Variovorax terrae: one gene and its partners. The protein of the gene in region 3 interacts with the protein of the main gene of each other region in a pairwise test. Links are inferred from orthologs where the notes say so. Each region holds a gene or a part of one and is shown on either strand. Other genes may lie near its edges. The genes, in order: MMF98_RS08495, glnL and glnK.

Region 1 (7,623 bases), on a different replicon or contig from region 3:
GCCGCTGCCGGCGCGGTGCGCCAGCTCGACCCCGCGATCGCGGCCCAGCGGCCCCTGAGCTTCTTTGCCTATGGCCTGGGCGAGATCACGCCGGCCGAGCAGGGCGGGCCGGACTTCCAGACCCACTACGAACTGCTGCAAACCCTGAAATCATGGGGTTTTCCCGTCGCAGTCCAGGTGCAGCGGGCGTTTGGTGCTACCGAATTGATAGCGTACCACCAGGCCATCGGCAGCCAGCGCGACCAGTTCCCGTTCGACATCGACGGCGTGGTCTACAAGGTCGACAGCCTGGCCCTGCAGCGTCAGCTCGGCTTCGTCACGCGCGAGCCGCGCTGGGCCGTGGCGCACAAGTACCCGGCGCAGGAGCAGCTCACCACGGTGCAGGGCATCGACGTGCAGGTGGGCCGTACCGGCAAGCTCACGCCGGTGGCGCGGCTGGCGCCGGTGTTCGTGGGCGGCGTGACCGTCACCAATGCCACGCTGCACAACCTGTTCGAGCTGCGCAGGAAGAAGGTGCGTGTGGGCGACATGGTGATCGTGCGCCGCGCGGGCGACGTGATACCCGAGATCGTCGGGCTGGCGAGGCTGGGCGCCACGGGCATCGAGCCCGCCGCTGCCGGCGATGAGCCGCAGGTTCGGGACGAAGTGGTTTCCCGTCATCCCTACGTGCCCAACTTCCGCATGCCGCGCCAGTGCCCGGTCTGCGGCAGCGCCGTGGTGCGCGAAAAGGGTGAGGTCAACCACCGCTGCACCGGCGGCCTGTTCTGCGCCGCGCAGCGCAAGGAGGCCATCCTGCATTTCGCCCAGCGCCGCGCCATGGACATCGAAGGCCTGGGCGACAAGCTGGTGGACCAGCTGGTGGACGCCCAGGTCATCCACACGCTGCCCGATTTGTACCGGCTGGGCCTGACCGCGCTGGCCAGCCTCGACCGGATGGCCGAGAAGTCGGCGCAGAACGTGCTCGATGCGCTGCAGGCCTCGAAGCAGACCACGCTGCCGCGCTTCCTGTTCGGCCTCGGGCTGCGCCACGTGGGCGAGGCGACGGCCAAGGACCTGGCGCGCCACTTCGGCCGCCTCGATGCCATCATGGATGCGACCGAAGAGCAGCTGCTGGAGGTCAACGACGTGGGCCCGGTGGTGGCCAAAAGCATCCGCACCTTCTTCGAGCAGCCGCACAACCGCGAGGTGGTGGAGCAGTTGCGGGCCTGTGGCATCGCCTGGCCCGAGGGCGAGCCCGCGCCGCGCGCGCAGCTGCCGCTGGCGGGCAAGACCTTTGTGCTGACCGGCACGCTGCCCGTGCTGTCGCGCGAGGAGGCCAAGGAATTGCTGGAAGCCGCCGGCGCCAAGGTCGCGGGCTCGGTCAGCAAGAAGACCGACTACGTGGTTGCCGGCGCCGAGGCGGGCAGCAAGCTGGAGAAGGCGCAGGCCCTGGGCGTCGCGGTGCTCGACGAAGACGGGCTGCGCCGCCTGCTGGCCGGCACTGCGGAGTGACGGCCAGCGATTGAACCCCGGCGCGGCGCGGGGGTCCAACCCTCCTGGACACTGTCTTCAGGAGGCAGTCATGAACATCCGCATTTCCTGCTGCGCCGCCGCGCTCGCCGCTGGCGCCCTGGCCGGGCTCTCGGGCTGCGCCGTGGTGCCCGCCGATGCCTACTACGGTACCGCGTACCCCTACAGTTCGCCCTACGTCTACCCGTACACCTACGCCTATCCGCCCATAGGCTATGCCGATCCCTGGTTCTGGGGCCCCGCCTATGGCTTTGTCGATTTCAGCGTGGTGGTGGCCCGCCGCGGGCCTCGCCATGGCTCGTCTGGTTTCGTGGCGCCCGGACGCCCGTTCGGCGGCGGCGGCGCGCCGCGCATGGGAATGGGCGGCGCAGGCCACTTTGGCGGCCGCGGTGGAGGGCATGACGGTGGCCACGGGGGTGGCGGCCACGGGCGCTGAGGGCTTTACCCACCGTTACGCAAAGCGACCTGCGGTATGTCGGAGGGCCGCGGCCGCCGCGCGTTGTGAAATGACCTGATCTACAAGGAGACCGTCATGTCTCGCCTACGTATCGCCGGAATCATCCTCGCCGCTGCCAGCGCCACCCTGCTGAGCGGCTGCGTGGTGGCCCCGGTGGCTCCCTATCCTGGCACCTACTACTACCCGGCAGCGCCGATCGTGGTGTCGCCTTCCATCGGTTTCTACGGCTCCTATGGGTATCGGCGCGGACGCTAGCAAACGTTTCTGCGCGGTGCGCCGGTTGCCGCTGCCCTGATCGCGCCCGCGGGCCCCGATGGCGCGGCGGCGGGGGAGGTTATGCTTGCGGCTCCCCAGCTTTCCCCCGCGTCCCATGGCTGTACGAGACATCCTCAAAATGGGCGATCCGCGCCTGCTGCGCATCGCCCCGCCCGTGACGGCCTTCGATACCGATGCGCTGCACCTGCTGGTGCGCGACATGTTCGAGACCATGGCCGCTGTCAACGGCGCCGGCCTCGCGGCACCGCAGATCAGCGTGGACCTGCAGCTCGTGATCTTCGGCACCGATGCACCCAACCCGCGCTACCCCGACGCGCCGCCCGTGCCGCGCACCGTGCTGTGCAATCCGGTCATCACGCCGCTGGGGCCGGATGAAGAGGACGGCTGGGAGGGCTGCCTCTCGGTGCCCGGCCTGCGCGGCGTGGTGCCGCGCTTCGCGCGCATCCGCTACACCGGCTTCGACCCCCATGGCGACCCGATCGACCGCGTGGCCGAGGGCTTCCATGCGCGCGTGGTCCAGCATGAATGCGACCACCTGATCGGCAAGCTCTACCCGATGCGGGTGCGCGATTTCACGCAGTTCGGCTTCACCGAGGTGCTGTTTCCCGGGCTGGACGCCGAGCAGGACGACTGAGGCCGCCGCGCCTTGGTCTGGCGTGGCGCTGCCGGCCTATGGCGCCGCCAGTGCCTCCAGCAGCTCGGTCTCGATCTCGATCTGCGCCTTGTTCTGCTGCAGCTCGGCGCCGTCGATCAGGAAGGTATCCTCCACGCGCTCGCCCAGCGTCGTGACCTTGGCGAGCTGCAGGTTGAGCTTGTGCTGCGCCAGCACGCGCGCCACACTGTAGAGCAGGCCCACGCGGTCGCTGGCCGAGATGCTGAGCAGCCAGCGCTGGGCCTTCTCGTCGGGCCGAAGATCCACGCGCGGCACCACGGGAAAGCTCTTGACGCGGCGCGACACGCGCCCGCGCCCCACCGGCGGCAGCGGGCCGCGCTGCTCGATGGTGTGCAGCAGGTCGGTTTCGACCATGCTGATGAGTTCGCGGTAGTGCTCGGGCAGGATCGAGGTCACGACCTGGAAGGTGTCGAGCGCGTAGCCGTTGTTGGCGGTGTGCACCTTGGCGTCCAGGATGCTGAAGCCGGCCTGCTCGAAATAGCCGCAGATGCGGGCGAACAGGTCGGGCTGGTCGGGCGTGTAGACCAGCACCTGCAGGCCTTCCCCCACCGGCGAGAGGCGCGCACGCACGATGGCGCGGCCGCGCGGCGCGGACTCGTCGCCGCTCGCCTTCTCGACAAAGCGCGACAGCTGCTTGGTGTGCCAGGCGATGTCGGACGCCTCGTGGCGCATGAAGTAGCGCACATCCAGCGTGTCCCACAGCGCCTTGTGCGCCTCGTGCGGCAGCGCGTGCAGCGCCAGCAGCACCAGGGCCTCGCGCTTGCGGGCCTCGACCTCGGCGTCGGGGTCGGGCGCGCGGCCGCCCAGGGTGCGCAGGGTGTAGCGGTACAGGTCTTCCAGCAGCTTGCCTTTCCAGGCGTTCCACACCTTGGGGCTGGTGCCGCGGATGTCGGCCACGGTCAGCAGGTAGAGCGCGGTCAGGTAGCGCTCATTGCCCACACGCTGGGCGAAGGCCGCGATCACGTCCGGGTCGCTCAGGTCCGCCTTCTGCGCGATGCGGCTCATGGCGAGGTGCTCGTGCACCAGGAATTCGATCAGCGCGGCGTCCTCGCGCGCGATGCCGTGCTGGCGGCAAAAGCGCCGCACCTCGTGCGCGCCGAGGTTGGAGTGGTCGCCGCCGCGGCCCTTGGCGATGTCGTGGAACAGCGCCGCGATGTAGAGGATCCAGGGCTTGTCCCAGCCGGCGGCGAGCTGCGAGCAGAACGGGTACTCGTGCGCGTGCTCGGCGATGAAGAAGCGCCGCACGTTGCGCAGCACCATCAGGATGTGCTGGTCCACGGTGTAGACGTGGAACAGGTCGTGCTGCATCTGGCCGACGATGCGGCGGAACACCCACAGGTAGCGCCCGAGCACCGAGGTCTGGTTCATCAGCCGCATGGCGTGGGTGATGCCCTCGGGCTGCTGCAGGATGCGCAGGAAGGTGGCGCGGTTGACCGGGTCGTCGCGGAACTTCGCCGTCATCACGTTGCGCACGTTGTAGAGCGCGCGCAGCGTGCGGGCCGACAGGCCCTTGAGCCCCCGCGTGGTCTGGTACAGCAGGAAGGTTTCGAGGATGGCGTGCGGCTGCTTCACGTAGAGGTCGTCGCTGGCCACCTCGATCATGCCGGCCTTGTCGGCGAAGCGCTCGTTGATCGGGCGCGGTTCGTGCGTGCTGGGGTTGAGCCGCTCCTCGATGTTGAGCAGCAGGATCTGATTGAGCTGGGTCACCGCCTTGGCGGCCCAGTAGTAGCGCTTCATCAGCACTTCGCTGGCGCGCATGGCGAGGCGCCCGCCGGCCGTGGTCTGCTCGGTGTAGCCGAAGGACTCGGCCACCGCAGTCTGCAGGTCGAACACCAGCCGGTCTTCACGCCGCCCGGCGATCAGGTGCAGCCGGGCGCGGATCAGGCTCAGCAGGGCCTCATTGCGCTTGATCTGCCGCGCCTCGAACGGCGTGGCCAAGCCCTTGCGCGCGAGGTCGTCCCAGCTCTTGCCGATCCGGGCGGCCTTGGCCACCCACAGCAGGGTCTGCAGGTCGCGCAGGCCGCCGGGCGATTCCTTGCAGTTGGGCTCCAGCGAGTAGGGCGTGTTCTCGAACTTGTGGTGGCGCTGGCGCATCTCCAGCGTCTTGGCGACGAAGAAGGCCTGTGGGTCGAGCGTGGCCGCGTACTGCGCGCTGAACAGGGCAAACAGCTTGCGGTCACCGGTGACCAGGCGCGATTCGAGCAGCGAGGTCTGCACCGTCACGTCCTTGCGGGCTTCGGCCACGCAGTCGGCCACGCTGCGCACGCTGGAGCCGATCTCCAGCCCGGTGTCCCAGCAGCTGCCGATGAAGCCCTCGATCTGCTGCTTCAGCGCCTCGTCGGCGTCGGGCGAGGCATGGTCGGGCAGCAGCAGCAGCACGTCCACGTCGGAGTAGGGGAACAGCTCGCCGCGGCCATAGCCGCCCACGGCCACCAGCGCAAAGCCTTCGGGGAAGCTGGCATGGGCCCAGAGCGTGCGCAGCGTGGCATCGGCCTGCTGCGCGAGCTTTTGCAGCAGGCGGCGCACGCCGCGGGTGGAGGCGCCGCTGGACTGCACGGACTGCAGCAGCTCGGCTTTCTGGAGCCGGTAGTCGTTGCGCAGGGCTTGCAGGTCGGGCATGTCCGGGCGGTGAGGTCGGTGGCGGGCAGGCGCCCAGGCGGTCAGGCCGTGACGAACGAAGGCGCAGGCGGGCTGCCGTCCGACAGCGTGAGCACCTCGTAGCCGGTTTCGGTCACCAGCACGGTGTGCTCCCACTGGGCCGAGAGCGAATGGTCCTTGGTGACGATGGTCCAGCCGTCGGTCAGCTCCTTGATCTCGCGGCGCCCGGCGTTGATCATGGGCTCGATGGTGAAGGTCATGCCGGGCTTGAGCTCCTCGAGCGTGCCGGGCTTGCCGTAGTGCAGCACCTGCGGCTCCTCATGGAACACCTTGCCGATGCCGTGGCCGCAGAACTCGCGCACCACCGAGAAGCCGTTGCTCTCGGCGAATTTCTGGATCGCCCAGCCCACGTCGCCCAGGCGGGCGCCGGGCCGCACCTGCATGATGCCGTGCCACATGGCCTCGAAGGTGATGGCGCACAGGCGCCGGGCCTGGATGGAGGTTTCGCCGATGAGGTACATGCGGCTGTTGTCGCCGAACCAGCCCTCCTTGGTGATGACGGTGACATCGACGTTCATGATGTCGCCCTTCTTGAGCGGCTTGTCGTTCGGGATGCCGTGGCACACCACGTGGTTGAGCGAGGTGCACAGCGATGCGGGGTAGGGCGGGTAGCCCGGGGGCTGGTAGCCGAGCGTGGCGGAGGTCGTGCCCTGGACGTTCACCATGTAGTCGTTCGCCAGGCGGTCGATTTCCTTGGTCGTGATGCCGGCCTTGATGTGAGGCGTGAGGTAATCGAGAACTTCCGAAGCCAGGCGGCATGCGGTGCGCATGCCCGCGATGCCATCCGCGTCTTTGTAGGTAATGCTCATGGCCTCGATTATCCCACTGGGTGAATTCCTGCGCAGGTAAAATCAAGGGTTTTCACGGAGCCACCCATCCAGCGTGGCTGCGGCAACCACAAGGCCACCCCAGTGACCCTGCATATCAGCACCTTCGACGGCGGCAGCGCGCTCAGCGAGTTCCGAGTCCAGCAACTTCTTCCGCGCCTGCAGGCCATCCATGACCGCATCAGCGGCATCGCGGCCCGGTTCGTGCACCTCGTGGCCAGCGAAGCGCCGCCGTCGCCCGAGACGCAGGCCCGCCTGGCGGCCCTGCTGAGCTATGGCGAGCCCTATGCGGGGCCGGTGGACGGCCCGGTGATCGTGGTGTCACCGCGCTTCGGCACGGTGTCGCCCTGGGCCTCCAAGGCCACCGACATCGCCCACAACTGCGGGCTCGCGCTGCGGCGCGTGGAGCGCGTCACCGAATACCGCCTGACGCTGGCGTCGGGTCTGCTGGGCAGGGCGAGCCTGAGCGAAGCGCAGCGGGCCGCGGTGGCCGAGCTGCTGCACGACCGCATGACCGAGAGCGCCATGGCCGACCGCGCTCAGGCAGCGGGCCTGTTCACCGAGCTGCAGCCCGCGCCGATGGAGCACGTGGACGTGCTGGGCGGCGGGCGGGCCGCGCTGGAGGCGGCCAACATGCAGTTCGGCCTGGCGCTGGCCGACGACGAGATCGACTACCTGGTCGAGGCCTTCGAAGGCCTGAAGCGCAACCCGAGCGACGTGGAGCTGATGATGTTCGCGCAGGCCAACAGCGAGCACTGCCGCCACAAGATCTTCAACGCGGGCTTCACCATCGACGGCGTGCCGCAAGAGCGAAGCATGTTCGGCATGATCCGCAACACGCACCAGCGGAGCCCCCAGCACACGGTGGTGGCGTACTCAGACAACGCCTCGGTCATGGAGGGCTCGCCGGTCCAGCGATTCATGGCCGGATCGGCCGGAGGTCCAGGTGCAGCGGACGCGGGCAGCTATCAAAAGCATAGCGCCACGAACCATGTGCTGATGAAGGTGGAAACTCACAACCACCCGACGGCGATCTCGCCGTTCCCCGGCGCCTCCACCGGCGCGGGCGGCGAGATCCGCGACGAGGGCGCCACCGGGCGCGGCTCGAAACCCAAGGCGGGCCTGACCGGCTTCACCGTCTCGAAGCTGTGGGGCGGCTGGTCGAGCCAGCCGGGCGGCAAGCCCGGCCACATCGCCAGCCCGCTGCAGATCATGACCGAAGG
Region 2 (7,377 bases), on a different replicon or contig from region 3:
ACCTGTACCACCTGCCGCCCGAGGAAGACGCGAAGGTGCCGACCGTGTGCCACAGCCTCGATCAGGCGCTGGACTACTTGGACAAGGGCCGCAGCTTCCTGACCAAGGGCGGCGTGTTCACCGACACCATGATCGACGCCTACATCGAGCTCAAGATGCAGGAGGTCACGCGCTTCCGCATGGCGACCCACCCGGTGGAATTCGACATGTACTACTCGCTGTAATCCGGCGCGTTGCCTGTGGCATGAAAAGGACGGCATATGCCGTCCTTTTTCTTTTTGAATCAAAGGGTTATTTTGTATTTCTAAGGAAAAGCGCGATACTGGCAGACCGTCCCTGCATTTTTTGCAATGCGAGGAGAAGAGCATGAGATACGCGTTATTGATTCCCGTGCTTGCTGCATTTTTCACAGCAGGCAGTCACAGCCAGGACCGCATCTACCGCTGCGGCAATGAATACACCAACAATGCCGCCGAGGCCCAGTCCCGCGGCTGCAAGGTGGTGGAAGGCGGCAACGTCACCGTGGTGCAGGGCACGCGCGTGCCGGCCGGGCAGGTGCGCGTGGCCGCGGCGCCGGCGGCGGCCGGGCCGCGCGTGGATTCGGCCGACCAGCGCGCGCGCGATTCCGAAGCCCGCGCCATCCTCGAGGCCGAACTCAAGAAGGCCGAGGCCCGCCAGGCCGAGCTGCTCAAGGAATACAACGACGGCGAGCCCGAGAAGCAGGGTGCCGAGGGGCGCAACTACCAGAAGTACCTGGACCGCGTGGCCGAGCTCAAGGCCAGCATCGCCCGCAACGAAAGCGACATCGCGGGCATCAAGCGCGAGCTGGGCCGCGTTCCTGCGTCAAAATAAGTGGCTTGAACAAGCCCACTTCCCCGCCCGCGTACTTTCAACCGTTCGATCTCCTGGCCACGCTGGTCGCCGTGGTGCGCAGCGATGGCTCGGTGCTGTTCGCCAACTCGGCACTCGAAGACGCCCTGGGCACCTCGCGCCGCACCATCGAAGGCTCGCAACTGCCCGACTGCTTCACCGAACCGCAGATCCTGCAGAACGCGCTCGAAGGCGCGGGCAGCAATGAGTTCGCCGCGCTGCGCTACGACGCTTGGCTCAAGCGCCTGAACCACGATCCGCTGCCCGTGCATGTGATCGTGGCGCAGACCGAGCGGCCGGGCGAGATCATCGTGGAGCTGCTGCCGCTCGAAGCCCAGGCCAAGCAGGACCGAGAGGAGCGCCTGATCGACCAGGCCCAGGCCAACAAGGAGCTGATCCGCAACCTCGCGCACGAGATCAAGAACCCGCTGGGCGGCATCCGCGGCGCGGCGCAGCTGCTGCAGATGGAGATTGACTCCAGGGACCTGACCGAGTACACCCAGGTCATCATCCACGAGGCCGACCGGCTGCAGACGCTGGTCGACCGGCTGCTGGCGCCGCACCGCCGCCCGCACGTGGTGGGCGACGTCAACATCCACGAGGTCTGCGAGCGGGTGCGCTCGCTGATCCTGGCCGAGTTTCCACGCGGGCTGAAGGTGGTTCGTGAATACGACATTTCGATTCCCGAGTTCCGCGGCGACCGCGAGCAGCTGATCCAGGCCGTGCTCAACATCGCCCACAACGCCTGCCAGGCCCTGGCCGAACGCATCGCGGCGGGCGATGCGCAACTGGTGTTCCGCACGCGGATCGCCCGGCAGGTGACATTCGGTAAGCAGCGCTATCGACTGGCATTGGAATTGCATGTCATCGACAACGGGCCCGGCGTGCCGGACTCGATCAAAGACCGCATCTTCTACCCGCTGGTGTCGGGCCGGGAAGGCGGCTCAGGGCTGGGGCTGACGTTGGCGCAAACCTTCGTGCAGCAGCACCATGGCTTGATCGAGTGCGAAAGCGTGGCGGGCCGGACGGATTTCAAGATACTGATTCCGCTGCCCTGACTGATTGAGTTCGATACCAAGGTGACTAAAACACATGAAGCCGATCTGGATAGTAGACGACGACCAATCCATCCGCTTCGTGCTGGAGAAGGCCCTGCTCCGCGAAGAACTGCCCACGCGCAGCTTCACCAACCCGCGTGAAGTGCTGCAGGCGCTCGAAGACGCCACGGACGAGGACGGCCCGCAGGTCCTGGTGAGCGACATCCGCATGCCGGGCGGCTCGGGGCTGGAGCTGCTGGACAAGGTCAAGGAGAAGCTGCCGGGCCTGCCCGTCATCATCATGACCGCGTTCTCCGACCTCGACAGCGCCGTCTCGGCTTTCCAGGGCGGCGCGTTCGAATACCTGCCCAAGCCATTTGACCTGCCCAAGGCGGTGGAGCTGATCCGCCGTGCGGTGGAAGAGAGCCAGCGCGAGGAAGTGGCCGAGGAGCGCATGGCTGCCGCGCCCGAGATGCTGGGCCAGGCCCCGGCGATGCAGGACGTGTTCCGCGCCATCGGGCGCCTCTCGCAGAGCAACGTCACGGTGATGATCACCGGCGAATCGGGTTCGGGCAAGGAGCTGGTGGCGCGCGCGCTGCACAAGCATTCGCCGCGCGCCAGCGGGCCCTTCGTGGCGATCAACACCGCGGCCATCCCCAAGGACCTGCTGGAGAGCGAGTTGTTCGGCCACGAGCGCGGCGCCTTCACTGGCGCGCAGACCATGCGCCGCGGCCGCTTCGAGCAGGCCGAGGGCGGCACGCTGTTCCTTGATGAGATCGGCGACATGCCGTTCGATTTGCAGACGCGCCTGCTGCGCGTGCTCAGCGACGGCCACTTCTACCGCGTGGGCGGCCACAACGCCGTCAAGGCCCATGTGCGCGTGATCGCCGCCACGCACCAGGACCTGGAGCAGCGCGTCAAGGAAGGCGTGTTCCGCGAAGACCTGTTCCACCGCCTCAACGTGATCCGCCTGCGCCTGCCGGCGCTGCGCGAGCGCAGGGAAGACGTGCCCATGCTCACGCGCCACTTCCTGCAGCAAAGCGCCAAGCAGCTCGGTGTGGAGCCCAAGCGCATTTCCGATGCTGCGCTGGCCTTGCTCGGCGCCTTTGGTTTCCCGGGCAATGTGCGGCAGCTCGAAAACATCTGCCACTGGCTGACCGTGATGGCGCCGGCGCAAGTGATCGAGCCCAAGGACCTGCCGCCCGAGGTGGCCGGCACCACCGGCGATGCCCCGGCCTTGCGAACATTGGCCGCACCCGGCGCCGAGGCCGCGCCGCGCCTGGCCGAGCTGGCCGCGAAGCCCGCGGTCAAGGCGCTGGAGGCGGATGCGGCGGGCGACGCGCTGCCGGCGCCGACAGCGAACGCCGTGCCGGCACCCGGCGCGGGCAGCTGGGAATCAGGGCTCGAGGCCGAGGCGCTGGCCCTGCTGGCCACGGGCCGGCACGACGTGTGGGACGAACTGACCCGCCGTTTCGAGTCCAAGCTGATCCTGACCGCGCTGGCCAACACGCGGGGGCGGCGCATCGAGGCCGCTCAAAAGCTCGGCATCGGGCGCAACACCATTACGCGCAAAATTCAGGAACTGGGTCTGGAGTAGAGAGCGCCCGCCGATTCACGGCCGCGGGCTCACAGCTCCACGATCACCGGCGCGTGGTCGCTGGGCTGCTTGTTCTTGCGCGGCGCGCGATCCACGGTGCAGGACTTCACCCCGGGCTTGAGCGCCTCGCTCACCAGGATGTGGTCGATGCGCAGGCCTCGGTTCTTCTGGAAGCCGAGCATACGGTAGTCCCACCACGAGTAGCTTTTCTCGGGCTGCTCGAACAGGCGGAAGGCATCGGTCAGGCCCAGGCCCAGCAGCGCCTTGAAGTGGTCGCGCTCGGCCGTCGTGTGGTGGATGGTCTCGCGCAGGCCCTCGGGATCGTAGGAGTCGCGGTCCTCGGGCGCGACGTTGAAGTCGCCCAGCAGCACCAGCCGCGGATGCACGGCCAACTCCGCGCGTACCTGTTCGCGCAAGGCATCGAGCCAGCGCATCTTGTAGGCGAACTTCTCGCTGCCCGGCTCCTGGCCGTTGACGAAGTAGCCGTTGACCACGCGCAGCGCGCCCTCGGGCGTGTCCAGCGTGGCGGTGATCACGCGCGACTGATCGTCGGCAAAGCCCGTGATGTTCTTCACCACGTCGCGCGCCGGGGTGCGGCTCAGGATGGCGACGCCGTTGTAAGTCTTCTGGCCGAACACGGCACTGTGGTAGCCCGCGGCCTCGAGCTCGGCCTGCGGGAACTTGTCATCGGTGAGCTTGAGCTCCTGCAGGCACAGCGCGTCCACCGGGTTGGCGGCCAGCCAGTCCAGCACTTGGGGCAGGCGCACGGCCAGGGAGTTGACGTTCCAGGTGGCAAGTTTCATGGTGTCGGCTTCGTTCACGTTGCAGGGGTGAGGGCGGCAGCGAGGGCCGCGTTCAAGAATGGCATTGTGCCCGCGTGCGTCGATGCGAGGCCCGTTAGAGGTGAATTTTGGATGATTTAAGCCGGATGTCCAGGTGCAGTGGTCATTGTTTGCTATCAAATAAGTAGCAAATGGTTGCGGCCAACAGGCGCGAGCCTTGCCTGTTCATGCCCGGCGTGTTGCGCCCGCCACCGTCGTCCCGCTGGATGGGAGCGTCGTCCCGTCACCTAGCCTTCTCGAAACTCAGCAGGAACGCCTGAAGTTTCTGCGTCGCCAAGCCTGATGAATCGATCGGCGTCATCATTCCTATCGGCTCGAACGCATAAGGCACGGCTATGTTCAGCCGCACCAGTTGCCCCGCGTCCAGCAACTGGCTGGCGATGCTGAGGGGCACGAGGCACACGCATCGCTCGTGCACGAGGGCCGCCCACACGATAGCCATCGAGCGGGTGCTAATCAGGCGCTGCCTGGGCTCGATGCCTTGCGCGGCGCTCCACTGGTCGAGGGTCCGGCGCGGCGCAGATGCAACGGGCGAGGTCAGCCAGATTTCGTCGCGTAGCGCCTTGAAGGTCAGCCGCTTCCTGCCGGCAAGCGGATGGTGTGGCGCGGCGATGACCACGAACTCATCGTCGAGCAGCGGCTCGAAGCGCCAGCCCTCCGTGGCAACAGGGGGTTGCCGGCAGAAGACCATGTCGAGGCCGCCGCCCGCCATCAAGGCGCCGATCTGTTCGATGTCTGCTTCCTGAATCTGCAGCAGGATGTCCGGGTGCTGCTGGCTGAAGACCGGCAAGGCCTTGGCCAGGATGCCCGTCACGGCGCCAGACAGGGCCGCGATGCGCACCAGGCTGCGGCCCTCGGCCGAGAAGGCCACCACCGCCTCCGCGCAGTCGTTGAGCGCGTCGAGCATCCTGCGCGCGAGCGGCAGAACCGCGAGGGCGATGGGCGTCGGATGCATGCCTCGCGCATGCCTGTCGAACAGCGTGCACTCGAGCAGTTGTTCCAGATCCGCGAGCGCCTGGGTCGTGGAGGGCTGCGTGAGCCCGATGGCTTCCGCAGCCCGCTTGACGCTCCCCAACTCCGCCACTTTCACGAGCACCTGAAGATGGCGCAAGCGCGCCCGCACCACAAGCCGCGAAGCGAGAACGGAGGCTGACACGGCCACGGTATAGAAGATTCAAATAGGAGGAGCCGATATTCTATTTGTTCTCTATCACTCGTACGATGAAGATCGCTCCCATCGAGACAACGCACGGAGACAAGAAGATGAACCGAAGAAAGCTCTTCAAGCTGATGCCTGGCGCCGCCGCCGTCCTGGCAACCGGCCCGGCCGCCTGGGCGCAGGCAGCCGACTACCCCAGCAAGCCGGTGAAGGTGGTGGTCGGCGTCAACGCGGGCGGTGCTGCCGACTATTTCGCGCGCATCTTCGCGCAGAAGATGACGCAAGCCACCGGGCAGAGCTTCTTCGTGGACAACCGGCCGGGAGCGGGTGGAACCCTGGCGGCCGACTATGTGGCCAAGTCCGCTGCGGACGGCTACACCTTGCTGATCACCGCGCCCACGGTGATGATCGTCGCGCCCTATCTGTACAAGCAGTTGAACTTCGTGCCGGAGCGCGATTTCGCCCCCATTGCGCTCCTGGCAGGCGGGCCCGTGGTGCTGGTCGTCAATGCCCAGGTGCCTGCGCGCAGCGTTGCCGAGTTGATCGCACTGGCCAAACAGAAGCCCGGCGAGCTGTCCTTCGGGTCCGGCGGGCAAGGCACGAATTCACACCTGTCGGGCGAGCTGTTCGCCAGCATGACGGGCACCCGGCTGACCCACGTGCCCTACAAGGGAGACGGCCAGGCCCTGACCGATCTGCTCGGCGGGCAGGTGCAGATGATGTTCACGGGCTACAACCTGGTGGAGCCTCACGTCAAGAGCGGAAAGCTGCGCCTGCTGGGCGTGACCGGCGACACCCGCCTCGCCCCGTTGCCGGACGTGCCCACCGTTGCCGAAGCCGGCGTGAAGGGTTTTCACTCCACCGGATGGATCGGTCTCTACGCGCCCAGACATGCGCCCGCGCAGGCCATCCAGCGGCTCAATGCCGAGTGGCAGAAGGCGCGCAGGCAGCCCGACGTGCACGCCAAGTTCGAAGCGATGGGCATGGGCGCGCTGTCGTCCGACACGCCCGGGCAGTTCGCGGCATTCCAGAAATCCGAAGCGGCTCGATGGAGCAAGATCATCCTCGACGCGGGCGTCAAGCCCGAGTGAACTCAACAAATGAAAGCTACGCGCATTGAAAAAATAGAGACCTTCCGTGTCGACCGCTGGTGCCTGCTGCGCATCTGGTGCGAAGACGGAACGGTCGGCATCGGCGAAGCCGGTGTGCATGGGTGGCCTGGCCCGACGCAGGCCACGCTGCACGCCATGGAGCCCTATCTGAAGGGCAAAGATCCCTCCCTTATCGAGCACCACGCGCAGTTGCTCCAGCGGAGCTCCCATTTCATGGGCGCGCTGATCTCGGGCGCCATCTCGGCCATCGACATTGCGCTGTGGGACATCAAGGGCAAGCGCCTGGGCGTGCCCGTCTACGAACTGATGGGGGGCAAGACGCGGGACCGGGTGCGTTGCTACATCCACGCACATGGCGACTCGCTCGACGATCTGGTGAGCGATGCGCTGCAGAAAAAAGCCGCGGGCTTCACGGCCATCCGCTTCTCGCCCTTTTCTGCGGACTACCACCTGCACCAATCCTTCGAGTCCTGGGCGTCCGACGCAGTGCAGCGCGTCGGGGCCGTTCACGAGGCCCTCGCCGGCGATGTCGACCTGTGCATCGAACTCCATCGCCAGATGAATCCCGCCGAGTCCGTTGCCCTGGCCGCGCGGCTGGAGCCCTTTCATCCCTATTTCTACGAAGACCCGATGCTTCCGGACAGCCCGGCCCTGATGGGCGAGCTCCAGGCCCGGTGCCGCTTGCCGATCGCCACGGGCGAGCGGCTCACCTCCATCTTCCAGTTCCAGGAACTGCTGGCCAGCGGAGGCTGCGACTTTA
Region 3 (7,332 bases):
AGCTCGCCCACGGGCGGCTCACCATAGAAATCCTTGCTGCCGCCGCCGCGGATGCGCAGCGGCTGGCCGGCGGCCGCGGCGGCGCGGATGCGGTCGGCGATCTGGCTGAGGGCTGGGTCCATGAGCTGCATGGTAAGCGCGGCCGCCCCCCGGCCCGCGCACGCGGGCTGTGATCTTTTTGAAATCAGTCGCTGAAAAAGTTGACGGGCAGGCCCGGCACGTCCACGCGCATCGAGAACACGCAGCCCGACTCGGGCAGGGCGGCCAGCTCGTCGGCCGGCCGGCCGTGGCAGGCGGTGGTGAGGTAGAGCGTGCGCAGGTCGTCGCCGCCGAAGCAGGGCATGGTCGGGCAGCGCGCGGGCACGGCGATCTCGGCCAGGGTCTCGCCCGCGGGCGAGAGCTTGAGCACGCGCCCGCCCTCGAACATGGCGACCCAGTAGTTGCCCTCGGCATCCACCGCCGCGCCGTCGGGCCGGCCGCCGTAGCCCGGCATGCCGGGCTGCCAGCCGGCCGGCTTGCCCGGGAACTGGCGGAACACGCGGTGGCGGCGCATGGCGCTGCTGCGCGGCTCCCAGTCCCAGGCCTGGATCACATGGTTCGTGGTGTCGCTCCAGTAGACCGTGCCGTGGTCGGGCGACCAGGCCAGGCCGTTGGCGATCACGCCATTGAGCGCCTTGAGCTGAACCACCGGCTTGCCGCCGTTGCCGTTGTCGGGGCGGCAGTCGATGGAGTACAGCTCGGCCCGGCGCGCATCGCGCGGCTCGTACATGGTGCCGGCCCACAGCCGGCCCAGCGGGTCGGCCTTGCCGTCGTTGAAGCGGGTGGTCTTCGGATCGTGGTTGAAGCGCGCGATCGGCGTGAGCGCACCGCCCCACTCGGGCGCGCGGTAGATGCCGTCGCGCAGCGCGATCACCAGGCCGCCGCGTTGCGCCGGGGCGATGCAGCCCGGCTCCTGCGGCAGCTCCCAGCTCTCCAGCGTGCCCATGAAGACGTTGGCGCGGTGGATGCGCCGCCCTGGAATATCCACCCAGTACAGCAGCTGCTCCTGCGGGTGCCAGAACGGGGATTCGCCCAGGCCGCTGGGCTGCTTCACGACGGTTTGCCAGGTCATTTCAGTTTTTGCCTTCCACTTGGATGTTCATCTGCGCCGTCATCGACTCGCCGGGCGCGAGCACGCGCAGGCCCAGGTCGCCGGCCCGCATGGCGGACGCGGCCAGCAGGTTGACGGCATTGTTCACATGGCTCACCGGCTCGATCGCAACGAAGTCGTGCGCCTCGCCGGTGAACACCACGAGGTGGCTCAGCGACGAGTCGATGCGCGTGCGCAGCAGCGGGTCGCGCAGGTGCGCGCTGCCGTGCCAGCCGTCGAAGCAGTGGTCGATCTCGAGCCCGGCGCAGTCGGCGTCCAGCCCCTGGGCCGGCAGGCGGTGGGTCGGCAGCTTCTCGGCGTTCATCTCCCAGCGGCCCGTGGCCTCGAACGCAATGCGGCTGCCCGCGCGCTTGACGAAGGACGGATGCCAGCCGAGACCGGCCGGCGCGGGCTGCGGCGACTGGTTGGTGAGGCTCAGCGTGAGTGCCAGCTCGTGGGCGCTCACGCGCAGGGTCTGCGAGGTGTCGAAGGCGAAGGGCCAGGCCGCATCGGGCTGGTGCTCATACGACAGCATGAGCGTGCGCGCGTCCTGCTCCAGCACGGCCCAGGGCCGCTGCCAGCCGACGCCGTGGATGGCATGCGGCTCGTCGCCGCCCGGGCGGACCAGCGGGTGGCTGGTGCCCTGCCACTGCAGCGTGGCGTGGCCGATGCGGTTGGAGAACGGCACCAGCGGGTAGCAGCCGGCCTGGCGCGCCGAGCGCAGGGCTCGCGGATCGGCCGCGGCGCGCAGCACGGGCACGCCGTCCAGCCACAGGCCCGCGATGCAGCCGCCCAGGGCGGGCAGTACCTCGCAGCGCAGGCCTTCGCAGGCCAGTTCGATCACAGCAGCGGTCATCGCCGGATTTTGTCTCCTCGGCTTCATTGTGCCCGGGGACGGCCCGGCCTCGACTCGGCGTCAACCCTCACCAGCGCCGCAGGCGGTTGCCGCATAAAAAAGAAAAAAGGGCCCGCATCGCTGCGGGCCCAACATCCAAAGGAGACTCTCGCTGTCTTTGCTCTGCCCCGGCGGCCTGGAGGGGCGCCGGGGCCGGTGTCGCTCAACGGTTGTAGGCGGTCTCGCCGTGCGAGCTGATGTCCAGGCCTTCGCGCTCCTCCTCTTCGGGCACGCGCAGGCCGATCAGCAGGTCGGCGATCTTGTAGGCGATGAAGGCCACCACGCCGGACCACACGATGGTGAGCAGCACGCTCTTGAGCTGCACGAACAGCTGATGGCCCATGGCGTAGTCGGCCGGCTGCACGCCGCCCAGGCTGGGCGCGGCGAACACGCCGGTCAGGAGGGCGCCCAGGATGCCGCCGACGCCGTGCACGCCGAACACGTCGAAGGCATCGTCGGCACCGAGCATCTTCTTCAGGCCGTTCACGCCCCAGAGGCAGACCACGCCGGCCAGCAGGCCGAGCACGATGGAGCCCATCGGGCCGACGAAGCCGGCCGCGGGCGTGACCGCCACCAGGCCGGCGACGGCGCCGGAGGCTGCGCCCAGCATGGAGGCCTTGCCCTTGGACAGCGCTTCACCGCCGATCCAGGCCAGCGTGGCAGCGCCGGTGGCCAGGATGGTGTTGATGAAGGCCAGGCCGGCGATGCCGTTGGCGGCGCCCGCGGAGCCGGCGTTGAAGCCGAACCAGCCGACCCACAGCAGCGAGGCCCCGACCATCGTCAGCGTCAGGCTGTGCGGCGTCAGCGCTTCCTTGCCGAAGCCGATGCGCTTGCCGACCAGGTAGGCGCCCACCAGGCCGGCGACACCGGCATTGATGTGCACCACGGTGCCGCCGGCGAAGTCGAGCGCGCCGTCCTTGCCCAGCAGGCCGCCGCCCCAGACCATGTGAGCCATCGGGATGTAGCTGAAGGTGAACCAGATCACGGAGAACAGCAGCACGGCGGAGAACCTGATGCGCTCGGCGAAGGAGCCGACGATCAGGCCCACCGTGATGGCCGCGAAGGTGGACTGGAAGGCCACGAACACGTATTCCGGAATGGTCGGCAAGGCGGCGGACAAGGTGTCCGGCGCGATGCCCTTGAGGAAGATCTTGTCGAAGCCGCCGAAGAAGGTGCCCTCGCCGCCGAACGCCAGGCTGTAGCCGTAGATGGCCCACAGGATGGTGATCAGCGAGAAGATCACGAACACCTGCATCAGCACCGACAGCATGTTCTTGGAACGGGCCAGGCCGCCGTAGAACAGCGCGAGGCCGGGGATGGTCATCAGGATCACCAGCATGGTCGAGGTCAGCATCCAGGCGGTGTCGCCGGTGTCGAGCTTGGGCGCCGGTGCAGCAGCGGGGGCCGCAGGTGCGGCCGCCGCCGCGGGCGCTGCGGCTGCAGCGGCAGGAGCCGCCGCAGAGGCGGCAGCGGCCGCAGGTTCCGAAGCAGCCGGCGTTTGCGCCAGCGCTGCCGTGCTGCCGGCGAGCAGACCGATTCCCAGCACGAGGGAGGCAAGTAGTTTTTTCATGTTCGTCTCTTTCTTGAGGGCTGCAGATTTACAGCGCTTCCTTGCCGGTTTCGCCGGTGCGGATGCGGACGACCTGCTCCAGGTTGTATACGAAGATCTTGCCGTCGCCGATCTTGCCGGTGCGGGCCGCAGCCTCCACCGCCTCGATCACGCGCTCGACCAACTCGTCGGCCACCGCCGCTTCGATCTTGACCTTGGGCAGAAAGTCCACCACGTACTCCGCGCCGCGGTACAGCTCGGTGTGGCCTTTCTGACGGCCGAAGCCCTTGACTTCGGTCACGGTGATGCCTTGCACCCCGATGCCGGAGAGGGCTTCGCGCACCTCGTCCAGCTTGAACGGTTTGATGATGGCCGTTACGAGTTTCATGTCTTCTCCTCGACGGGTTAAGGAATTAGAAATTCTTCTTGAGGCCCAGCACCAGGGTGCTGCCGGCCAGGTTCTTGGTGCCGGTGCCCGGCAGGGTGTAGTCGAAGCCCTGCTTGCTGCTCCAGTTGGTGCCGACCAGGGTGGCGCTGACCACCAGGCCGTCGAAGTCCTTGTTCAGGGCCAGCGAGTAGTCGGTGTAGGAGGTGGCGTTCTTGATGGTCTGGCTGCCGATGTGCGGCACGATGGAGAAGCCGTTGCCCAGGTCGAACGTGGCGCTCAGGTCGAAGTAGCCGCTGCCCTTGCTGTTGGGCGTGCCGAACAGGTTGGTCGTGCTCTGCGAGTACTTGGCCGTGACCGGGCCGAACGACAGGGCGCCGTACAGCTCGAAGGTGTTGGCGTTGGCAAAGCCGGCCGTGTTGCCCAGGTTGTTGCCGGCGTACCAGTATTGCAGGCCGCCGACGTCGAACGAGACGGAGTCGGTGATCGAGCCCTTGTAGCCGCCGTACAGGTCGATCTCGATCGGGCCCTTGGTGGTGTTGGGGTTGGCCGTGCTGTCCTTGATCCAGGAAATGGTGGAGCCCCAGGTGCCCAGGTAGAAGCCGCTCTTGTGCGCGAAGTCGATGCCGCCCTGCAGCGCCGGCTTCTTGCCGGTCTGGGAGATGCCGCGGTAGCGGTATTCGGTCACGGCGCCGATGTTGTAGGACAGGGTGTAGTCCGGCTCTGCGGCAGGCGCCGCGGTCTGGGCAAAGGCAGCACCGGACACGGCCAGCAGGGACAACAGCATCGTTTGAGTAGCTTTCAATTTCACGAGGTTCTCCTAACAAGAAAAAAGGGACACCGGTGCTAAGCAGGGAGCGTGCCAAAGTTAACGTCCCATGAACGCCTGTCTCTTTCTGCGTCCTCGCAACAGGGGGCTGCCGCGTTACTCCTTTCAGTCATAGAAAAACGAAAGCACCTGCCGAGCACGTTTTTGGTGCGCCTTCGCGTCCGCCTCGCCGCACAGGTACAGTGCGCACTCAATTGGGGAGTTGGTTCTCATGAGCTTGTCTTTGGTGCAAAGCCGTGCCCTGCTGGGGCTGGAAGCGGCGGCCGTCACCGTCGAGGTGCATCTGGCCAATGGCCTGCCGAGCTTCACGCTGGTGGGGCTGGCCGAGGTGGAGGTTAAGGAGGCGCGCGAGCGGGTGCGCAGCGCGCTCCAGAACTCGGGCCTCGAGTTTCCCCACAACAAGCGCATCACCGTGAATCTGGCGCCGGCCGACCTGCCCAAGGATTCGGGCCGCTTCGACCTGCCGATCGCACTCGGCATCCTGGCCGCCAGCGGCCAGATCGACGCCGCGCGGCTGGCCGGCCACGAGTTCGCGGGCGAGTTGTCGCTGTCGGGCGAGCTGCGGCCGGTGCGCGGCGCGCTGGCCATGAGCCTGGCCCTGCGGGCGCAGCAGGCCCAGCCCCGGCTGGTGCTGCCGGCCGCCAGCGCCGAAGAAGCCGCGCTGGTGCCCGGCATGCAGGTCTATGGCGCCCGCCACCTGCTCGACGTGGTGCGCCAGTTCCTGCCCGCGCCGAAGGAGGCCGCGCCCGCCGAGGACGACACCGGCGGCTGGGTGCGCGTGCCGCCGCGGCGGGCCCGGCCGCCCGCGGCGCGCTATGCCGACCTGGCCGACGTCAAGGGCCAGGCCGCCGCCAAGCGCGCGCTGGAGATCGCGGCGGCTGGCGGCCACAGCGTGCTGATGGTGGGCCCGCCGGGCTCGGGCAAGTCGATGCTGGCCCAGCGCTTTGCCGGCCTGCTGCCGGCCATGAGCGTGGACGAGGCGCTGCAAAGCGCGGCCGTGGCCAGCCTGGGCGGGCGCTTCTCGCTGGAGCACTGGGCCACCCGGCCGACCTGCAGCCCGCACCACTCGGCCAGCGCGGTAGCGCTGGTGGGGGGCGGTTCGCCGCCGCGGCCCGGCGAAATCTCGCTGGCCCACCATGGCGTCCTTTTTCTGGACGAACTGCCCGAATTTCCGCGCGCCGCCCTGGAGGCGCTGCGCGAGCCGCTGGAAACCGGCACCATCACGATTTCGCGCGCGGCGCGGCGCGCCGAATTTCCGGCGCGCTTCCAGATGATCGCGGCCATGAACCCCTGCCCTTGCGGCTACCTGGGCTCGCCGCTCAAGGCCTGCCGCTGCACGCCCGACCAGGTGTCGCGCTACCAGGGCCGGCTCAGCGGCCCGCTGCTCGACCGCATCGACCTGCACGTGGAAGTGCCGGCCCTGCCGCCCGCCGACCTGCTGCAGGCGGGCGCGGGCGAATCCACCGGCCCCATCCGCGAGCGCTGCACGGCGGCGCGGGAGCGCGCGCTGCAGCGCCAGGGCAAGCCGAACCAGGCGCTGGCCGGCCAGGAGATCGACGACCACCTGGCGCTGGAAGATGCCGCCGCGAAGTTTCTCAACACCGCCGCCGCGCGGCTGGGCTGGAGCGCGCGCTCGACCCACCGCGCGCTCAAGGTGGCGCGCACCATCGCCGACCTGGCCGGCGCCGGCACGACGCAGGTGGCGCACATCGCCGAAGCCGTGCAGTACCGGCGCGCGCTGCGCCCGGCCTGAGCGCCAATTGCTACCAAATCAATAGCAAACAATGACCAGGGGACAAGGACATCTGCGCGATTTCCTTGCCAAATACGGCGCCACCCCGGCCGTACAGCCCGAAACCGGGGCCGTCTGTTGACTTATACCTAAATGTAGTAAGGGAATGGATAAACTGTGAGGCATGGGGTGTATCGCCCGCCCAGGCCGCGCGACACCGGGCCCTGGCGCCACGAACGGCCTGCCCCTTTCTACAACGCCTGATCTTTCCTGAACCATGAGTGCTTTCAACGAGGAACGCGTGCTGAGCGTCCACCACTGGACGGACCGCCTGTTCACCTTCACCACCACGCGCGACCCGTCGCTGCGCTTCTCCAACGGCCACTTCACCATGATCGGCCTGCGCGTCAACGACAAGCCGCTGCTGCGCGCCTACAGCATCGTGAGCGCCAACTACGAGGAGCACCTCGAGTTCCTGAGCATCAAGGTGGAAGAAGGGCCGCTGACCTCGCGGCTGCAGCACATCCAGGTGGACGACACCATCATCGTCGGCCGCAAGCCCACCGGCACGCTGCTGATCGACTACCTGCTGCCCGGCAAGCGCCTGTACCTGCTGTCCACCGGCACCGGGCTGGCGCCATTCATGAGCATCATCCGCGACCCGGAGACCTACGAGCGCTTCGAGCAGATCGTGCTGGTGCACGGCGTGCGCCAGGTCGACGAGCTGGCGTACCACGACCTCATGGTGGACCACCTGCCGCAGCACGAATTCCTGGGCGAGATGGTCAAGCAGAAGCTGCTGTACTACCCCAC

The links.
Region 1: the proteins of glnK (region 3) and MMF98_RS08495 interact in binary tests that used the Escherichia coli proteins (3 or more experiments, as listed by UniProt). The link is inferred for Variovorax terrae from one-to-one orthologs.
Region 2: the proteins of glnK (region 3) and glnL interact in binary tests that used the Escherichia coli proteins (3 or more experiments, as listed by UniProt). The link is inferred for Variovorax terrae from one-to-one orthologs.

What each region holds. Positions count from the first base shown.
Region 1 is NZ_JALGBI010000001.1:1,789,005-1,796,627, forward strand. What follows is about bases 2,713-5,846. They hold MMF98_RS08495 ([protein-PII] uridylyltransferase), read right to left. Parts: upstream 5,535-5,846; coding sequence 2,913-5,534; downstream 2,713-2,912. Other genes in these bases: def (peptide deformylase), read left to right, coding at 2,713-2,876; map (type I methionyl aminopeptidase), read right to left, coding at 5,576-5,846. Also shown: NAD-dependent DNA ligase LigA, read left to right, coding at 1-1,491; MMF98_RS08480 (hypothetical protein), read left to right, coding at 1,562-1,945; MMF98_RS08485 (hypothetical protein), read left to right, coding at 2,042-2,221; more of def, read left to right, coding at 2,337-2,712; more of map, read right to left, coding at 5,847-6,382; purL (phosphoribosylformylglycinamidine synthase), read left to right, coding at 6,485-7,623.
Region 2 is NZ_JALGBI010000001.1:2,631,064-2,638,440, reverse strand. Bases 1-2,888 are described here. They hold glnL (nitrogen regulation protein NR(II)), read left to right. Parts: upstream 1-848; coding sequence 849-1,928; downstream 1,929-2,888. Other genes in these bases: ntrC (nitrogen regulation protein NR(I)), read left to right, coding at 1,963-2,888; MMF98_RS12410 (hypothetical protein), read left to right, coding at 367-852; glnA (type I glutamate--ammonia ligase), read left to right, coding at 1-224. Also shown: more of ntrC, read left to right, coding at 2,889-3,504; xth (exodeoxyribonuclease III), read right to left, coding at 3,534-4,307; MMF98_RS12390 (LysR family transcriptional regulator), read right to left, coding at 4,570-5,502; MMF98_RS12385 (Bug family tripartite tricarboxylate transporter substrate binding protein), read left to right, coding at 5,610-6,596; MMF98_RS12380 (mandelate racemase/muconate lactonizing enzyme family protein), read left to right, coding at 6,606-7,377.
Region 3 is NZ_JALGBI010000003.1:105,443-112,774, forward strand. The notes cover bases 2,293-5,135. They hold glnK (P-II family nitrogen regulator), read right to left. Parts: upstream 3,962-5,135; coding sequence 3,623-3,961; downstream 2,293-3,622. Other genes in these bases: amt (ammonium transporter), read right to left, coding at 2,293-3,594; MMF98_RS19885 (TorF family putative porin), read right to left, coding at 3,987-4,769; MMF98_RS19890 (YifB family Mg chelatase-like AAA ATPase), read left to right, coding at 4,999-5,135. In the rest of the region: glycolate oxidase subunit GlcE, read right to left, coding at 1-122; MMF98_RS19865 (SMP-30/gluconolactonase/LRE family protein), read right to left, coding at 185-1,111; MMF98_RS19870 (aldose 1-epimerase), read right to left, coding at 1,113-1,985; more of amt, read right to left, coding at 2,188-2,292; more of MMF98_RS19890, read left to right, coding at 5,136-6,540; MMF98_RS19895 (ferredoxin--NADP reductase), read left to right, coding at 6,797-7,332. UniProt on the Escherichia coli protein: Involved in the regulation of nitrogen metabolism. Regulates the activity of its targets by protein-protein interaction in response to the nitrogen status of the cell.